Regions from separate parts of the Psychrosphaera haliotis genome, predicted to be linked through region 3. Evidence: predicted binding sites of a transcription regulator. Region 3 holds the regulator's gene; each other region holds the start of a gene.
The links. The regulator FNR, encoded in region 3, switches genes on or off when oxygen is low (the NO sensors DNR and NnrR bind a similar motif). The targets are predictions, from matches to a motif close to TTGATCTAGATCAA.
Positions count from the first base shown of each region.

Region 1: a site for FNR is predicted at 3,874-3,887, ahead of ABD009_RS06060 (universal stress protein). Genes of this name have one in related genera too.
Region 2: a site for FNR is predicted at 3,124-3,137, ahead of ccoG (cytochrome c oxidase accessory protein CcoG). Genes of this name have one in related genera too.

Region 1 covers NZ_BAAAFQ010000004.1:765,967-772,202, forward strand. The annotation lists gene ABD009_RS06040 (CocE/NonD family hydrolase) at 1-873, opposite strand, end outside; gene ABD009_RS06045 (2OG-Fe(II) oxygenase family protein) at 1,204-2,169, shown strand; gene ABD009_RS06050 (hypothetical protein) at 2,415-2,837, opposite strand; gene htpX (protease HtpX) at 2,933-3,829, opposite strand; gene ABD009_RS06060 (universal stress protein) at 3,980-4,375, shown strand; gene ABD009_RS06065 (iron-containing alcohol dehydrogenase) at 4,563-5,738, shown strand; gene ABD009_RS06070 (hypothetical protein) at 5,862-6,236, opposite strand, start outside.
Region 2 covers NZ_BAAAFQ010000011.1:93,975-100,210, reverse strand. The annotation lists gene ABD009_RS13495 (thiol:disulfide interchange protein DsbA/DsbL) at 1-567, opposite strand, end outside; gene ABD009_RS13490 (serine/threonine protein kinase) at 639-1,628, opposite strand; gene ccoG (cytochrome c oxidase accessory protein CcoG) at 1,628-3,046, opposite strand; gene ABD009_RS13480 (hypothetical protein) at 3,200-3,571, shown strand; gene ABD009_RS13475 (DUF3299 domain-containing protein) at 3,572-4,063, opposite strand; gene ABD009_RS13470 (GNAT family N-acetyltransferase) at 4,197-4,661, shown strand; TPP riboswitch at 4,703-4,811, shown strand; gene ABD009_RS13465 (TonB-dependent receptor) at 4,864-6,236, shown strand, end outside.
Region 3 covers NZ_BAAAFQ010000001.1:180,794-187,029, reverse strand. The annotation lists gene ABD009_RS00815 (heavy metal translocating P-type ATPase) at 1-2,392, shown strand, start outside; gene ccoS (cbb3-type cytochrome oxidase assembly protein CcoS) at 2,389-2,619, shown strand; gene ABD009_RS00805 (sulfite exporter TauE/SafE family protein) at 2,658-3,332, shown strand; gene fnr (fumarate/nitrate reduction transcriptional regulator Fnr) at 3,329-4,054, shown strand; gene uspE (universal stress protein UspE) at 4,151-5,074, shown strand; gene ttcA (tRNA 2-thiocytidine(32) synthetase TtcA) at 5,134-6,027, shown strand; gene glnS (glutamine--tRNA ligase) at 6,107-6,236, opposite strand, start outside.

The DNA of each region.
Region 1 (6,236 bases), on a different contig from region 3:
CTCATTCCAAAACGGACGCGTTTCGTTAAAGTACTTTTTATTAACGTTGCTAAGCGGCCCTAACTCTTTAAAAAATTGATAACCGTCTGGCGTTACTGAATCCATGCGTTTCGCACCATGCGCTTGTGGGCTTTCTCGCTTTTTATCAAAGCTATCAAAAAAGATAAACGCCATTGGCGTTACAAAGGCGCCATTTCGGTGAAAGTCATCAAAAAACCAGTCAGCAATTGGTGCTTGTGGCGATATCGCCTTTAACGCTGGGTGACTGTTAATAGAAGCTACCGACGTATAGTAACCAGGATACGACGTTCCCCACATTCCCACTTTTCCGTTATTGTTCGGGATGTTTTTCACCAACCAATCAATACTGTCAAACGTGTCCGTGGCGTCATCAGTGGCACCTTTGCCTCGTTTATAGGCATCTTGCGGACGCATATTTACAAATTCGCCTTCCGACATGTACTTACCGCGAACATCTTGGAATACAAAAATAAATTTGTCTTTTTCAAAGGACTCACTTGGGCCTAACGCTCTTTTATACTTATCAGAGCCATAAGGCGCTACGCGATAAGGCGTGCGTTGAAACATCATTGGATAAGACTGAGAGTCGTCGTTTGGAATATAAACCGAGGTAAATAATTTAATGCCATCACGCATTGGAATTTGATATTCATACTTGGTGTAATTAGCACGAATAAAGTCCGCTCGTGGATTTGCTTTTTCTGTGGCTAGCGCGGCCGTTGCTGAAGTACTTGCCAGCGCACTTGTTGTCAGGGAGTTCGAGGTTACTAAACTGTTCGCCGCTGCATTATTCGCTATCACACCAGCAAATAGTAAACTGCAGGCAACTAATCGAGTTGCTAAGTCTCGCATGTTAATTCCTTATTATTCTTAGACTGCATTCACAGACTGTATTTATAAATTGTTTTTATAGATGTACGGCATTTGTATTATTTTTAAACAAACAACTCAATGTATATGAGACCATTGCCAAAATTATGCGGCTGAAAATTAAGCGTCCAAATCTGTGGTTGTAAAAAAATGGTTGTTTACAGCTGCTAAAAGTGAATATTAAAACCATGCACCATTATCAATATAAAGTTGATTCTGTTTTGCTATAACACTCATTTATAAATATAACGAGGTGTAATAAATTGTCGTCACATTATTTGAATGATCAATTACACAGGAGTTAAGCTCGTTATGTCTAAATCTCAATTACAGCGTGCACAAGAGCTTGCCAGACCAAGCCGTGAAGAAATGTTAGTTCGAGCTCCGTCGGTTCAGTATTTTTGGGACAACAACCGTGCCCTTTTTGAAGGCGCATGGGCCGAGTGGGAACAAACTAATCAGGAACAATTATCAAAATTAGGCGAAGCCATCATTGCGCCCAAACTGAGAGAAGCAGTAGCTGCAGCTTGGCAAGACCCTTCTAAAGAGTCTGCTGTTTACGATCTTTGGGAAGAAGTATCGCCAGGTGTTTTCCAATGTCAGTTTTTTGATCCAGAAGGGCTGGTTGCATTGCGTGAATACTTAGAAAAAGTGGCTGACGCACAAATCCCATTACGACCGCCTTACGGTATTGTTTTAAACCGTCACGGTGCCATGTTAGATCCGCGCTCGGAAGGTTATCTTGCTGCGCCTGGGTTCCAAAGGTTTTACCGCGAAATTATGAATCAGTACATGCGCCCTATTGCTCGTTTATTATTTCCGGAGGTAACTGGATTTGATACTCAAACTTTTGGTTTTTCAATTCAATATCAAGCCGGCGTAGATACGTCATTGCGTCTTCATACCGATGCTTCAGCGGCGACCTTGAATATTAATATGAATAAGCCTGGTGAAGAATTTACGGGTTCAGAAGTGGACTTTTACGATCCAATGACAGGCAACGTAAACCGACTAACCTTTGAGCCTGGTATGGCGATGTTACACAAAGGCAATATTGCTCACGCAGCCCAACCTATAACAAGTGGTGAGCGTTCTAATATGGTGCTTTGGTTGTATGGTGATCGCGGAAGAATACCGCAGCATTCTCAGCTACATTCTGCTTTTGAAACAAGCTCGGAACCAGGCTCTGGGCCAGCTGCTAAAGAAGCTGCCATACAAGCAGCTAAACAAAGATGGAGCCTGCCTGAAGGCAACTATGATGGTCACGCTCCATTTTAAAACTGGATAGCAGTTTTAAAAAACAAAAAAGCAGCGAGTTTATCGCTGCTTACTTATTCTATAATTTACAGTAGAACTAAAACTGAACACTAAAACTAAAACTCAAACTAACACTAAAACTGAACACTCAAAAAGTGTCTTACTTATAATAAGTTTAAACTATTTAGCTTGTTCGTTTTGGCCAAAACCAACTTCTTTTTTTACTATCATACAGCTTGAGTTTGGCATGTTAGTAGCAAAGTAATCTAAGCCTGCATCGTTCTTAAATACGAAATATTTTTATTTACTGAATCAACATACGTTAACCCTTTTAAAGAACCTTTTGCCATTGAAGCCATGCAAGGCATGTCATCAAACCACGTACGGGTATATTCAAACGAACACATGCCGTCCATAGTCGGTGTCACAACAATGTTGTATTGCACGTCACCATCATTAAAGTTTTGTTCTGCATAAAAAGTCAGTGGTTGTTTAGCTCTGTCTTCTACAGCATATACGAGACGAGCGCCGTATCCATCGCCCATGAAGTCATCAAGCATTTTCACTGTTTCTATGCATTTGTGATCTTCAGCTAAGTCAGTTATTGCACCGGCATTAGCAACCGCATTAAAGAAAACAAATATGCTCACTATTGCTACGTGGCTAAGTTTTTTAACAAAAAAATTCATTTCGACTAAATCCCTTTAATTTATAAGTTGGTTTTTACCAATTATAAGCACAAATACAAACAATTAAAACCGCGTAACGTTATGACACGTTATGACTAATCTACCCTTCTAGCGCCATGTTCTTTTAGTGCTTGAATGCGCTTTTCAAGTGGTGGATGACTCGAAAAAAGAGCGTGTATTCGACCAGCATTAATCGCAAATGCGGCAATTTCATCAGGTACTTTTGCTTCTGCAACTTTGTTTCCCATTTGTAGCTTTTCTAGCGCCGCAATCATTTTATGTTTACCCACAATGGAGGCTGCGCCAGCGTCGGCCCTGAACTCTCGGTATCGAGAAAACCACATCGTAATGATCATCGCCAACACACCTAAAATAAGCTCAGCTACAATCGATACAATCCAAAATGCTGGGCCATGTCCGCGTTCAACTTTAAACACAACGCGGTCAACAAAATGACCTATCACTCGTGACAAAAACACCACAAAAGTATTCATTACGCCTTGCAATAGTGTCATTGTCACCATATCGCCATTAGCTACATGGCTAACTTCATGGGCAAGCACCGCTTCAACCTCATCTTGTGTCATATGCTCTAGCAAGCCTTGGCTAACTGCGACTAACGCATTATTGCGATTCCAACCTGTGGCAAACGCATTTGGGCTTCTGCTAGGAAAAATACCCACTTCTGGCATGCCAATATTCATTTGTTTTGCTTGGCGCTCAACGGTGCTAATTAACCATCGCTCTTGTTGCGACTGTGGGCTTTTAATCAACTCTACTCGCATAGAGCGTTTTGCCATCGGCTTTGAAATTAACAAAGAGATAATTGAGCCAGAAAAGCCCAATACGGCAGCGTAAACTAATAGCGCCTGCAAATTTAAGTCAACGCCATTTTCAGCTAAAAGCCCTTCTAAACCAAGTAGCCTAAACGTGATACCTAGCAACGCTAAAATAGCAATGTTTGATATGATGAACAGTCCGATACGAAACATGATTAATTCCTACAATATGTAATTTTAAAGTAATGACGATTTGTTTGATCTGGAACATATTACTTGTACACATAATATTCAATACAATCTTTACATCACTCTGTCTTTTCACTATCGTTTAATCAGATTAATAACTATTCAGAGAGTCTTATGTATCAAAAGATTGTATGTGCCATTGAAGCGAGTGACGAAGGTAAATTAGTGTTAGAGAAAGCGTGTGGGTTAGCTAAAGCATACAACGCAAAACTCTATGTTGCTCATGTTATTCCATACTCAATACTTCCTAAAGATTATCAAAAAACTCTCGAAGAGGAAGCTGCACCATTGATCGACAAGATTACGGAATCATTTGGTATATCTCAGAAAAAAGTGTCTATTAACGTAGGTAAACCTTACGAGCAAATTTGTTTAGTTGCAGATAAAAAAGAAGCAGACCTAATTGTCATTGGCACTCACTCTAAAAAAGGAATTCAAGCCCTAATAGGCTCAACAGCAAACGGTGTTGTTAACTATGCAAAATGCGACGTCTTTTTAGTTAAGATTTAGTGTAGCTAAGCTAGATTGAGGCGCCACGTCAATTGTGGCGCAGTTAATTTTTGAACCTCTCTTTGTTTATAATAATGAGCTGTATTTATTTTTTTGTACCTTTACGTATAAAAAGGTTTAAATTAAAAACTTCATCCCCATCTACCGGTAACCAATTTCTTTCTCCTTCAATTAAAAAGGAAACATGATGCTTAATTTTACATTTAAGAACCAAACTGAAATTTTATTCGGCAAAGGTCAAATATCTGAAGTACCCGCTAGATTACCCGCTAACGCAAAAGTACTATTTTTATATGGCGGCGGTTCTATTAAAAAGAACGGCATTTATGACCAAGTAGTTAACGCTCTTAAAGATGCAGAAGTTTTTGAATTTAGTGGTGTTGAGCCAAACCCATCTTATGAAACCTTAATTAAGGCAGTAGATGTTGCTCGCACTAACGAGGTTAACTTTATTTTAGCCGTAGGCGGCGGAAGTGTTATCGATGGCGCAAAATTTGTAGCGGCAGCGCATAACTTTGATGGTGAACCTTGGGATATTTTAGCGAAAGGTGCAAAATTCGAAAACCCTCTACCAATAGGTGCAGTGCTTACTCTTCCGGCAACAGGCTCTGAAAGCAACGGTAACTCTGTTGTTACTAAAAAAGAGACTTCGCAAAAATTAGCGTTCGCATCAGAAACCGTTCAACCACAGTTTGCTCTATTAGACCCTGAGTTCACGTTCTCATTACCACCTAGACAAATCAGCAATGGTGCAGTTGATGCCTTTGTTCATGTTATTGAGCAGTATTTAACGTACCCAGTAAATGCACCGCTGCAAGACCGTTTTGCTGAAGGCATTTTACAAACTCTTATTGTTGAAGGTCCTAAAGCCCTTGAAAACCCTGAAGACTATGACGTTCGAGCAAATGTAATGTGGTCGGCAACAATGGCACTAAATGGTCTAATTGGTAAAGGTGTTCCTCAAGATTGGGCAACTCACATGATTGGTCATGAGCTAACGGCTATTTATGGCCTTGATCATGCTCAAACACTGGCGATTGTTTTACCTTCACTAATGAAGGTTCAAGCAGAATCTAAAAAAGAGAAAATTGCACAACTTGGTCAACGAGTATTTGGTTTAGCTGGCGCCGGTGGTGTTGGCAGCGAACATATTATTGATGACACAATTCAAGCGGTTGTTAACTTCTTTGAAGATATGGGTGTTGAAACCAAAATGTCTGACTATGACTTAAATGGAGACTCTACAGAGGTAGCAATAGACAAGCTAATTGCTAACTTAGAGAAAAACGGCATGACGGCTATTGGCGAACACGGTGACATTGACCCAGCCAAAGCTAGAAAAATACTAGAGCTTAGTGTTTAAGCTGAATATTTAAGAAAACTGTGTAGCTCTCTTCTATACAGTTAGTCAGAATTGCTATTAGCAATTTTCCATCAAAAAAGGCGCCTAGTGCGCCTTTTTTGTTATCTATTTTTGATTTGGATATTAAGCAGTTTTACTTCTTCGCTTTACTCTTAACAACCCAAATAAGGCAACTGACAGAAGCATTAAGTTTGAAGGTTCAGAAACACTAGCTGCAGAACCTGATGGTGCGTTTACCGGTGGGTTTGTCACCAATACGTTTTGATAATCAGGATTGTCTCTAACTAATAGTGACGCATGAGAACCAACGCCAGAGTCTTTATCACGCTTAAAAGCGATGTTAGAAGACGGTCTAAAGTAACCACCTAAGTGACCATATCCAAACTGTCGAGGTTGACCAAGATCAAAACCAGTACTGTCTACAAAAGCTACTGCGTAATAAGACGTTTCCGTCGCACCGTTCACTGTTTCAATTTTAGAATACGTTGAACCTAAAAA
Region 2 (6,236 bases), on a different contig from region 3:
GCCTTTGCTAAGGATTTTGTATTTGCCATTAACAACAAACGTTGGAACGCCCGTTAAAATGCGTTTACTTGCATATTCATCTTGTAGCTTTTTCATGTTTTTAGCTTGTGCCTTAACACCAAAGCTATTAAACGTTTTTTCGAACTCTTCGCCACTAACACCGTTCGCGATGAATATTTGGCGCACGTCTTTTTCACTTGTGAATACAGAGCGGTTTTTATGAATGTATTGGAATATCGCATCGCTTATTTCTGGCTTGTTTAATCTGTCTCCCGCCACCAATGCTTTAGTTAGCATAAACTGGATGTCTGGACCCGCTGCTCTTAAAAAATCGACGTGGCTTTTTTCAAACTTGAAATTACCGTTATCTGCTTTTGCTGACAGACGTTTTGCTAAAGGTTCATAAGTGAAACAATGCGGACAGTAATACGAAAAGAACTCTTTAATTTCTGGTGTTGACGTTGCTTTTTCACCAATAACTTCATAATGAACGCCTTCTTTTAATGTTTCCGCAGAAACAGAAAGGCTTAATAGGCATACAGCCAATAGGCTCAATAACTTCTTCATTCAATACTACCCTTAAAAATTTTTAATAATTATTGCGACAACGATACAAGATTACAACTTAAAAGTGGAGACTAATATCCTAACTTAAGTAATGGTTGTTCTATCGCAGAGAGCTGCTCTTTAAGCGCTAAAACTTGTTGTTCCCAGAATTTGTCTGTATTAAACCAAGAAAAGTTCCTTGGAAAAGCTGGATCAGACCATCTTTTTGCTAACCAAGTCATATACATAAGCATACGCCTTGCACGAAGTGGCTCTATAATCGCAAATTCTTCGTGATTAAAAGGCCTAAACATTTCATAGCCCTCAATAATGGTATCAAGCTGCAACGTTTGTTGTTGCCTATCACCACTTAACATCATCCAAATATCTTGAATGGCAGGGCCTGTAATACAGTCATCAAAATCTACAAGTACCGCGTCATCTGATTCTGAACCCAGTTGCCACAAAATATTACCCGTATGGCAATCACCATGGAGGCGAATGTTTTTCAGGTTGTTTGGCAAATGTTGGCAGCTTAACGTTATGACTTTATCAAGGTCTTGGAAAAAGGCGTCTTGTAAATATCTTGGAACAAGTTCACTTTTTCTTAGATACTCGGCGGCTTCTATTAAGTCTTGTTTAATATTGATTGTTAAACGATGTTCAAACGGTTTTGCGTCACTAATATTATGGATTCTTCCTAACAGTTGACCTAAGCGCTCTAAATGATCTAAATCATCCAGTTCAAACATTCGGCCACCTACGCTTGGAAATAAGCTAAAGCGGTGACCGCCATACTCAAGCAAGGTTTTGCCGTCAAACTCAATAGGCGCAACCGCTTCAATATCGTGTTCGGCCAATTCCAAACTAAACTTGTGCTCTTCAATTATTTGTTCGTTGCTCCAGCGCTCAGGGCGATAAAACTTCACCACGTAGCGCTTCTTTTCTTCCGCTACAAACTGATAAACCCGGTTTTCATAGCTATTTAATGCAAGAAGACCAGACTCCGGATAAATACCCGTTGACTCAATTGCATCAAGAATTAAATCTGGTCCTAGCTCTGAAAAATCAAATTGTGACATTAACGTCCCTTAAAAAATCGAGTCTCTTCCGAAACTTCTAACTCACCATTGGAGCTACGTATAATAATAGTTATGCCAGTTACCGGGCGCTTTAACTCAACCGGGTCAACTGCAATACTTATTGGTTGGTTGTACACTTCGCCCGCCGCAACCGCAAATTCACGCTCGCCATAAAACTCATAGTCGGATAAACCGTCAACAGAAATTGAATAAGTCGCATTTGTCTGGCTCTTGTTCAATACTTGCAGAGTAAATGTGTTTTCAACTAAACCATCGTTATTAACTCTATAAAGCGCATTTCTATCACGTTCAATGTTTAGTTCCAATGGGATACGTGACACTACCTGCCATACAAATGCAGCAGACATTATTACGGTAACTAATCCATAGCCAATTAATTTAGTACGAAGCTTTTTGGTTGGTTTGCCTTCCAAGCTGTGCTCAGTAGTATAAGAAATAAGACCTTTTGGATAGTTCATTTTGTCCATGGTCTCATCACAAGCATCAATACAGGCACCACAGTTTATGCACTCGTACTGTAAGCCATTTCGGATATCAATGCCGGTTGGGCAAACTTGTACACACAAGTTACAGTCAACACAGTCGCCCATACCAATCTCTTTAGGATCTGCCTTTTTAGGGCGAGGACCACGTTTCTCACCACGTGCAGCGTCATAGGTAACTGTGTAGGTATCTTTATCAAACATTGATGATTGAAAACGAGCGTAAGGGCAGATATGCAAACACATGATTTCACGCATCCAGCCAGCGTTTGCATAAGTACAACCTGCAAAAAAGAGGGTCCAACCTACGACCATGGCAGAAGAGTCAAAGGTGAAAAAGTCGATGAATAACTGATCAACCGGCACAAAATAACCAATGAAGGTAAGTGAGGTTAATAATGAAATAACCCACCAAGCAGTATGTTTTAAGCCTTTTTTCCAAACCTTTGAAAAGCTAAGCGGCATGGAATCAAACTTTTTACGTTTGTTAGCTGAGCCTTCAATTTTTTCTTCAAACCAAATAAACATGAAGGTCCAAACGGTTTGCGGACACATATATCCGCACCAGACTCGACCATAGAAGGTAGTGACAACAAACAGGAGGAAAGCAGAAATAATTAACAATGACGAGAAAATAGTTAAATCTTGAGGCCAAAGCGTTAGCCCAAAAATATTGAATTGTTGATTCACAATATCCAATAAAATTGCTTGTTGACCATTCCAGTTTAGCCAAGGCAATAAGGCAAATAAGCCTAAAAAGAATATACCCATTTTACGACGTATAGCCTGATGCAAACCTTTAACTGCTCGCACATAAATGCGACTTCGTAGGTTATAGGTTGCATTTTCATCTACTTTAGGCTTGTATACCTTTACGTCAGCTGGGATGTTCTTTACGTCAATGCGATCGTTCATTGTTTTACCTGCTACTGTATGTCAAAACAAATTATAAGTCAGAAACTGAAATAATAATGAAACTAAATTATAAAACGTTGATCTAATTCTATAGATCATCATTTTGTTAAAATTTGATGCCAATTATTGGCTGTTGTTCAAATTGGAGTACCCATGAAGTTCTTAATTTTTATTATATTAGTGATTACTGTATTAACGGTTGATCACCCTGAAGTAAATAAAGTTAGAAGCTACCTCGTAAATCTTATTGGCCAAACTGCTGAAGGCGAATACTCAAGAGGTAAAGTTTCACAACGTATTTATAATGAAATCAGTATGCAATTTGATTCATTTAAGCCTCGCGAAGAGGAATACGTTAAAGAAATTACCAAAAGCTCCAGAGACTTAATGACCTTTTATGGTACTTACTGTCAAAACGGTGAATTTAACCCAAAAATGTCGGCTTACAATGTTCGAGTTGTCTGTGCAAAAGTAACTGAGCAGTTTACCGACTTGGAAAACGAAATTATTCGAAAACGAGACTAATTAAAAGTCATCGTAAGGGGCAATGGATATGCCTTTCATCGTATAGCCCACTTGAGCTAGCTCTCCACTCCACGTTTCCGTCGCTATTTTACCCGTCACCCAAATTGGGTCGTACATTGACGAGGCTGGCGCACCTTCTTTAAACGTGACATGAATAATTTGATTCGACGGCGGTGGTGGAACGTGTACGCAAGCACCAAAATACGGAACCAATAAAAACTCCGTTACCAATTCATTTTCACCTTCAAGCGGTACAACAAATCCAGGAATTTTAACGGTTTTACCATCTAGTTCTTTTACAACGGGGGCATTGATAGATTGAGGACCGGCCATAGCATGACCAATTTCTTCAATGGTAGGAATTGCTTTCACATAATCTTTAGGTTCTAAATCAGACCACTCTAATTCCTTCACGTCATCATTAGCGAAGGCAGGCATTAAAAAAAGTGAAAATGCGAGAAGAAAACCAGAGCGAATTAAATGTGATGTCATAGTGCGTTAACCTAATTGATTAAATATGAGGCCGCAGAATACCTTACAGGTGGCTAAAAAACCAAGTCTATCTGTTATTTTTGCGATAAACGTGGTTACATTATCGACTAGTGAATAAAAAGAACTTAAATGTATGACCGATCGTAATATCCAATGGCAGATAAAAGCGTTTGCCGAACTCACAGTGACCGAGCTGTATGACATTTTGCAGGCACGTTCAGACGTATTTGTAGTAGAGCAGACCTGTATCTATTCAGATATGGATGGCGTTGATAAACTACCTGATTGTTATCAACTTTTTGCTTATGACGGTGACCAATTGGTTGGAACTTGTAGGCTTATTGCAAAAGGGATTGCGTATGATGAGTACTGTGCCATTGGCCGAGTATTAATTACCGATTCATACCGAGGAAAGAAGTTAGCAGCGCCAATGATGGAAGCAGCAATAGCGGAGGTTCAGCGTTTGTGGCCAACGACAAAATGCAAAATTTCGGCACAACAACATTTAGAAAATTTTTATGAATCTGTGGGTTTTGAAACCGTGACAGAAATGTATTTAGAAGATGATATTCCACACATTGGAATGATTTTAAATTAAACAGGGCTAGCATTTTTTATTTAAATCAATAGAATGGCGCCCGAAACACCAAGGGGTGTATGCGTGTAAAAGCGACATACTGAGACGTTAATCGGACCCTTAGAACCTGATCCGGCTTGTACCGGCGTAGGGATGGTAAATCCAGGACTACTCGCGCTTACGACCGGGTCTTTTGTTAATTTTATCTACAAGAGATCCAAATATGACACTTAATAAAACTGCAATTGCAGTATTAACCGCACTTCCGTTTTTCAGTTTGGCCGCAGAGCCAACAAGCAAAAACAACGCTATTGAAACCATTGAAGTAAAGGGTGAACTTTTACCCACTCCAGAAAGCAAAGCCGCAAATTCGTTGCAAGTTTTAACGCAAGAAAGCTTAGAGCAATCAGGCGCTAGCCATTTACAAGACGCATTACAGCAACTTGGTAATGTGAACTTTGCCGCAGGTGCTTCTCGTGCTCGTTTTATCCAAATTAGAGGCATTGGCGAACGTAGCCAGTTTGTTGATCCAATAAACCCATCTGTTGGTATGGCGATAGACGGTATTGATTACTCGGGTATTGGTACCGCCGCTGGCTTGTTTGATATTGGCCAAGTAGAAGTTTACAAAGGGCCACAAGGTAGTAGCGTTGGAGCAAACGCAATGGCCGGCTTCATTAATATGTATAGCACGCAACCTCAAGAAAACGCCGCTAACCGCTTTCGTGTAGAAGCCGGTAATTACGGCTTGTTTAATGTAGGTATTGCCGCAGGCACGGAATTCAATTCTGATGTACAAGGGCGTTTTTCGTTAAACCAGCTAACAAGTGACGGCTTTGTTGAAAACAAAACACTGAACAAAGACGATACAAATGACATTAATGAATTGTCGTTTAGAGGCTTGTTAGATGTAGAGTTTAACAACGAAGTGACTTCACAGTTTGTTTTGCATTACTTTGACATTGATAACGGTTATGACGCATTTTCACTAGACCAAGACCGTACAACATTGTCGGACGAGCCTGGCGAAGATAAACAAGAGACTTTAGCATTAGGTGTTAATACAACGTATACCGGATTTGAAAACACCGACCTTACCGTGATGTTAAGTCATAGCGATTCAGACTTAGCCTACGGTTATGACGAAGATTGGACATTTGTTGGCATTCACGAAGATGGTTATTCGTCCATCGACAACTATGTGCGTGACCGTGTAGCAAATCAAGCAGATATCAGGTTTGTAAGCAAAGATAAAAGCTGGGTTGCCGGTGTTTATTTTCAATCTAAAGACGTTGATTTAACACGTGAATACACTTGGTTATCAAATAACTTTGTTAGTAACTATGAGCAAACAAACGCCGCTATTTATGGTGAAAAACGTTATGCGCTAACAAACGACATTAATATTTCTGCAGGTTTACGAATCGAAAACCACGATGGCGACTATTCAGACTCTAACTTAGTCAACGAAAGTACCTCGGACACTATGATTGGCGGCCATTTAACGGCGACCAAACAGTATGACGAAAACACTATGGTTTATACACGTTTAAGTCGTGGATTTAAGTCTGGTGGTGCTAACGGCGAAGCTTTAAG
Region 3 (6,236 bases):
TGGCTCAGAAGTTTTAGAAAGCGGAGAGCCACTGTACATAAAAAAAGATGAACAACAGCACCCGGTTTGTTGCCGTGGATGCAAAGCTATTACTGAACATATTTTGGGTAATGGTTTGTCTAGCTATTATGAGTACCGCTCAGAACTTGCTTCTAAACCAACGGATGAATACGATAATACTTCCTACGATATTTACGCAGATAAGTCATATTTAGGGCTTATTGCATCGGAAAAAAATGGTATCCATCATATCACCTTGTCGATTGAGCATATTCACTGTGCTGCTTGTGCTTGGTTAATCGAACAGTCTTTAACAAGCGTTCCAGGCATTGTAAAAATCACCGTTAATACTATCAGCCAGCGGGCTACTTTACAGTGGGACAACAGTTTAGTATCACTCGACGTTATCTTAAAGCGCTTTGACAGCATCGGTTACCCTGCGACCCCATTTAAAGTTTCAGACATAGAAGTCACGTTAAAAAACAAAGAAAAACAATACATCAAACGACTCGGTGTGGCTGGGTTATTCACTATGCAAGTGATGATGTTAGCGGTTGCCATGTATTTTGGCGCTTTTGAAAGTATGGAAAGTCATCAAGTCGGTTACTTTAAGTGGATTAGCTTTCTGCTATCTATGCCAGTAATTTTATATTCAGCCGTCCCTTTTCTTACCGGCGCGATAAGTGCAATAAAAGCTAAGACATTAAATATGGACGTGCCTGTATCTGTTGCTATTTACGGTGCATTTATCGCAAGCTTGTATCAGCTAATTGCAAACGGCATGGATGGCTCTAAAGGCGAGGTGTTTTTTGAAAGCATCTCTATGTTTACATTCCTTCTGTTGATAGGGAAATATCTTGAGTTCAGAGCAAAGAGCAAGGCTATTTTATCAAACTCTAACCTCTCGGCGTCTTTACCCTCTACAGTAAATAAAGTAACAGACGACACAGAAACAACTGTATTAGTTAAAGATATCGTTATTGGCGATTTAGTAAACATTAAGGCCGGTGAAAAAATAGCTATCGATGGTGTAATTGTTGATGGTCAAACACAAGTTAACGAATCAGTGTTAACAGGCGAATTTGCACCAATACGAAAAATGAAACACGATACCGTGTTAGCAGGAAGCGTAAACTCCGATGGCTTTGTAACCGTTAAAGTAACCGCTGTTGGCCAAGATACTGCGTTATCAGAAATTAACTCTATGCAAGAGTCTTTTGCAGACTTCAAACCGAAATATAGTCAAGTGGCTGACCGAGTTGCCCATTGGTTTGTGCTGGCACAGCTTGTTATTTCTGTAATTACTTATGTTTTCTGGAGTCAAACGAGTCCTGCTGATGCTTTATGGATATCGCTATCAGTATTAGTGGCCACCTGCCCTTGTGCACTAAGCCTTGCTACCCCAACGGCTTATACTTGTGTGTTATCAACGTTATCAAAAAGCGGCATTCTAATAAAAGATGCAATTGCATTTGACCGACTTAATCATATCGACACGGTTATCTTTGATAAAACCGGCACACTATCGGAAGGTAAATTTTCTATAACTAAAGTAATTTGGGAAAACGAGAATATCCCAAATGGTTTCACTGAAACAAAAATACTAAGTTACATACACTTGCTTGAAAAATATTCGGAACACCCAATTTCGAAAGCATTCTCAAAAGAAGCACTAAAGATAGATATGATAGATACCAGCAACGATAAAGTATTTAATGTCGATGTCGTTATGGGTAAAGGCATTTCTGGGAAAATTAACAGCTTAAATATTAAAATAGGCAGTGCTGAGTTTTGCGGCGTAGAAGCAAGTGATGTTAACGTTTATGTTGTGATCAACGATAAGCTTGTTGTGCGCTTTTTAGCGGAAGATAAATTGCGTGAGGACGCTCAAAAAACCTTAAACGCCCTAAACGAATTAGGTAAAAACTTAATCATGCTAACGGGTGACTCAAGTATTCATGCCGCTAAATTGGTACACCGTTTACCTCTAAAAGAAGTGAGAACTGGTTGTTCACCAAAGTTTAAAGCAAACTATATACAAGAACTACAAAAGCAAGGCCAATCTACTCTTATGGTTGGAGATGGGATTAATGACGCCCCTGTACTTGCAAGTTCCGATGTAAGTTTAGCAATGGGTGATGGTGCTGATATTACAAAACAAGTAGCCGATGTGATTGTGGCGAACAACTCCTTAAACGCTGTTGCTACTCTACTTGAAAACGCTGCTAAAACCCGTCGTATCATTAAACAGAATTTATATTGGGCGTTAGTTTATAATTTGAGTATATTACCCATTGCTATGATGGGTTTCGTTCCTCCCTATATCGCAGTAATAGGCATGTCCGCTAGTTCCATTATTGTCGTGAGCAACTCGTTGAGGTTATTAAAATGAATATCATCTACTATCTAATCCCAGTCGCTATTTTGTTTATGGTCATTGGCGTTATCGCTTTTTTTTGGGCAACAAAGTCAGAGCAATTTGAAGACCTAGAGAAGCAGGGTTTATCAATTTTAATGGATGACGTAAAGCCAGCTAAAACTGATTCAGGTGACGAAACAACAGCAGCTACAAAAACTGCGCCGTTAGAGTCTGCGTCAAGTTCAAAAAATGAACTTTAAATGTTTAGCCGTAAACATACCCCTGGCCAAATAACTCAGTGACCTTATTAATAACGGCATTCATCATGGGGCTAATGGGCGTTGCACATTGTGTTGCGATGTGTGGCTCTCTTTCTATGGCGCTTGGTTTTTCTGTTCCTCATAACAAAAGTTTTATTACCTATGCCAGTGTCATTAGTGTCTCTAGAATTTTGGGATACGGCTTTATTGGTTTTATCGCAAACCTATTTACTCAATCTTTCCTCTCAATTACTAATGGCAGCGTTCTATTGCTATCGGTTGTTTCAAGTATATTTATGATTGGTATAGGTCTTCACATCGCTAAGATCTCAAATTTTGTTCTTTATGTTGAAGTTATTGGTAAACGACTGAACAAATACCTAGAACCTTTAAAGAAAAAAATTCTTCCAATCGATAGCTTAGCAAAGTGTGTTGGCTATGGTTTGTTATGGGGCTTTTTGCCTTGTGGTTTAATCTATACCGCATTAACTTTGGCGTTAGTTGCAGAAAGCCCTGTTCACGGCGGCCTTGTAATGTTTTGTTTTGGCTTGGGCACTTTACCAGCTGTAGTCGGAATGACTGTCTTTAATAGCCAATTAAACCAACAAATGAAAAACAAAAAAAATCGGCTATTTTTTGGCGCTGTGATCGTTATAATGGCGTTATATCAGTTATACCTCACATACCAAAAGTTTACAGGATTACAGCAATGACAGGTACTAAGCAAAAACATAATTGTGGCTCTTTTTCAATTAGCTGTACCAACTGTAATTTAAGCCAGCTGTGCATTCCTTTTACACTCGAAGACAGTGAGCTGGAAAAGCTTGATGATTTAATTGAACGAAAAAAGCCATATCAAAAAAATCAAACTCTGTTTGATGCGGGTCAACCACTAAAAACCTTATTCGCTGTTCGTTCTGGTAGCTTTAAATCCTATTTAGTGGACGATGATGGTACTGAACAAATCACAGCCTTCCACCTGCCTGGAGATATTATTGGCTTTGATGCCCTTTCCACAAATAGCCATATTACCTATTCACAAGCGATGGAAACCTCAATGGTCTGTGAAATACCTTATACAACTATTGAAGATCTTTCAGGGCATATGCCCAACCTTAGGCAGCAAATAACACGTTTAATGAGTAACGAAATAAAAAGCGACCAATCCATGTTTATGTTACTCAATAAAAAAACCGCCGAGCAACGTATATGCAGTTTTATTTCCACCTTATCAAATCGATTTAGCGAACGTAATTTGTCGTCAACTACATTCAGGTTGCCAATGACACGTGCTGAAATAGGCAATTACTTAGGACTAACGGTTGAGACGGTGAGTCGAATATTTAGTAAATTACAAAAGCTCGGCATTATTGCTATTGATGGTAAGTTTATTAGCGTGTTAGATCTCCCTAAAGTTGAGAACTTAGTTAATTAAAAGAACGTTCATTTATTGATTTACTTCAATGTTTTCATAACCAAATTCTATTATTTTTACTAAACTTAAACTGTTAGGGAAAATTAAGGATAGATTATGAATAATTTTAAAAATGTTTTAGTTGTAATAGACCCCACAGAAGATGACCAAAAGGCGTTTTCAAGAGCCTTAGAACTTGCCGAAAAGCAACCGATTAGCATCACTCTATTTCTTTCCATTTATGATTTTTCTTACGAAATGACGACAATGTTGTCTTCAGATGAACGTCATAACATGCGAGACGCTGTAATTGCAGATAGAACTGCGTGGTTAGAAGGTTTAGTAAAAGAGAACGACACTGATATCAAAGTATTAAGTAAAGTTGTTTGGCACAATCGCCCCTACGAAAGCATAATCAAAGAAGTCATTGACGGTAACTATGACTTAGTTATCAAAGGAACGCATAGCCACGACACGTTAAAGTCCGTACTGTTTACTCCTACCGATTGGCACCTACTTAGAAAGTGCCCTGTTTCAGTGTTACTGGTTAAAGAACACGCATGGCCAGCGCATGGCAAAGTATTAGCAGCCGTTAGTGCTGGAGTGGAAGACGAACAACATCAAGACTTAAATAATTTAATTATTAGCAATGCAATCAGCATGGCTGACTTATTAGAATCTGATACACACCTTATGAATGCCTACCCTCCAACGCCTGTTAACATAGCAGTGGAAATTCCTGAGTTTGATCCTAATGAATATAACTCAACTATGAAAAGCTTCCATGTGAAGTCCATGGAGAGCTTAGCGAACAAACATCAGGTACCTAGCACTCGATGCCATGTGATAGAAGGTATGCCGGAAGATGTTATACCTAGAGTAGCAAAAGATTTAGACGCTGAGTTAGTGGTTATGGGAACTGTTGGCCGTCAAGGTATCACCGCTGCGCTTATTGGAAATACCGCAGAACATGTGATGGATAACATTAACTGTGACCTTTTAGCCATTAAGCCATCGGACTTTGATTGTCCGATCAAATAGTTGTTAAATCGGCAGGCATAGGTAAAATAGGCGCCCTTTTATATTAGACGCAGTTTAACATGAACAATACAGACCCTAGAAAAGCTATCCACGAGCAAAATAAACTTGAGAAAAGATTACGTAATCGTGTGGGTAAAGCAATAGCTGAATACAATATGATTGAAGAGTCTGATGTTGTGATGGCGGCCATTAGCGGCGGAAAAGACTCCTTCGCTATGTTGGACATTCTGATTGCACTGCAAAAGTCTGCGCCTATCGACTTTAAAATAATTGCAGTAAACTTAGACCAGAAGCAGCCAGGGTTTCCTGAGCATATATTGCCTGCCTATTTTGAGTCTTTAGATATCCCTTACTATATTGTAGATAAAGATACCTACTCAATTGTAAAAGAAAAAGTACCTGAAGGTAAAACAACCTGCGGATTATGTTCAAGACTAAGAAGAGGAACTTTATATTCTTTTGCAGAGTCTATTGGAGCGACTAAAATTGCTCTCGGCCATCATATGGATGACATGGTAGAAACAATGTTCTTAAACATGTTTCACGGGGCAAAGTTAAAATCTATGCCACCAAAGTTAAGGTCTGATGATAAAAGAAATGTCGTTATTCGCCCATTAGCATTTTGTCGTGAAAAAGACCTAATAAAATACGCTGAGCATAAAGCTTACCCTATCATTCCTTGTAACCTTTGTGGCTCTCAGGAGAACCTGCAACGTCAGTCTATCAAAGCGATGTTGACAGAGTGGGATAACCAAACGCCAGGTAGAATAGAAAATATCTTTAACTCAATGAAAAGCGTGAGCTTAAGTCAATTAGCCGATGGTGAGCTTTTTGATTTTAAAAACCTTCCTATTGATCGTAGCGAAGAACGCAAAGAATATGAGTTTAGTGAAGCCACTGTGTCTTCTTCAAATATAGATGAGTCTCTAATTATCGATGTGACCCACGTTTAAAGCGTCAATAGTTTCGCTCATTAAAAAAGGAGGCTAGAGCCTCCTTTTTTGTTTTCATCAAATAGAATTACTTGTGAATCTATTTGTCACCGTTGCCCCAAGAGTCTCTTAAACCAACCGTTTTATTGAATATCATCTTTCCTTCGTCGTTAGTTTTTCCGTCAAAACAGTAATAACCCAGACGCTCAAACTGATAACCTTGCTGTGCT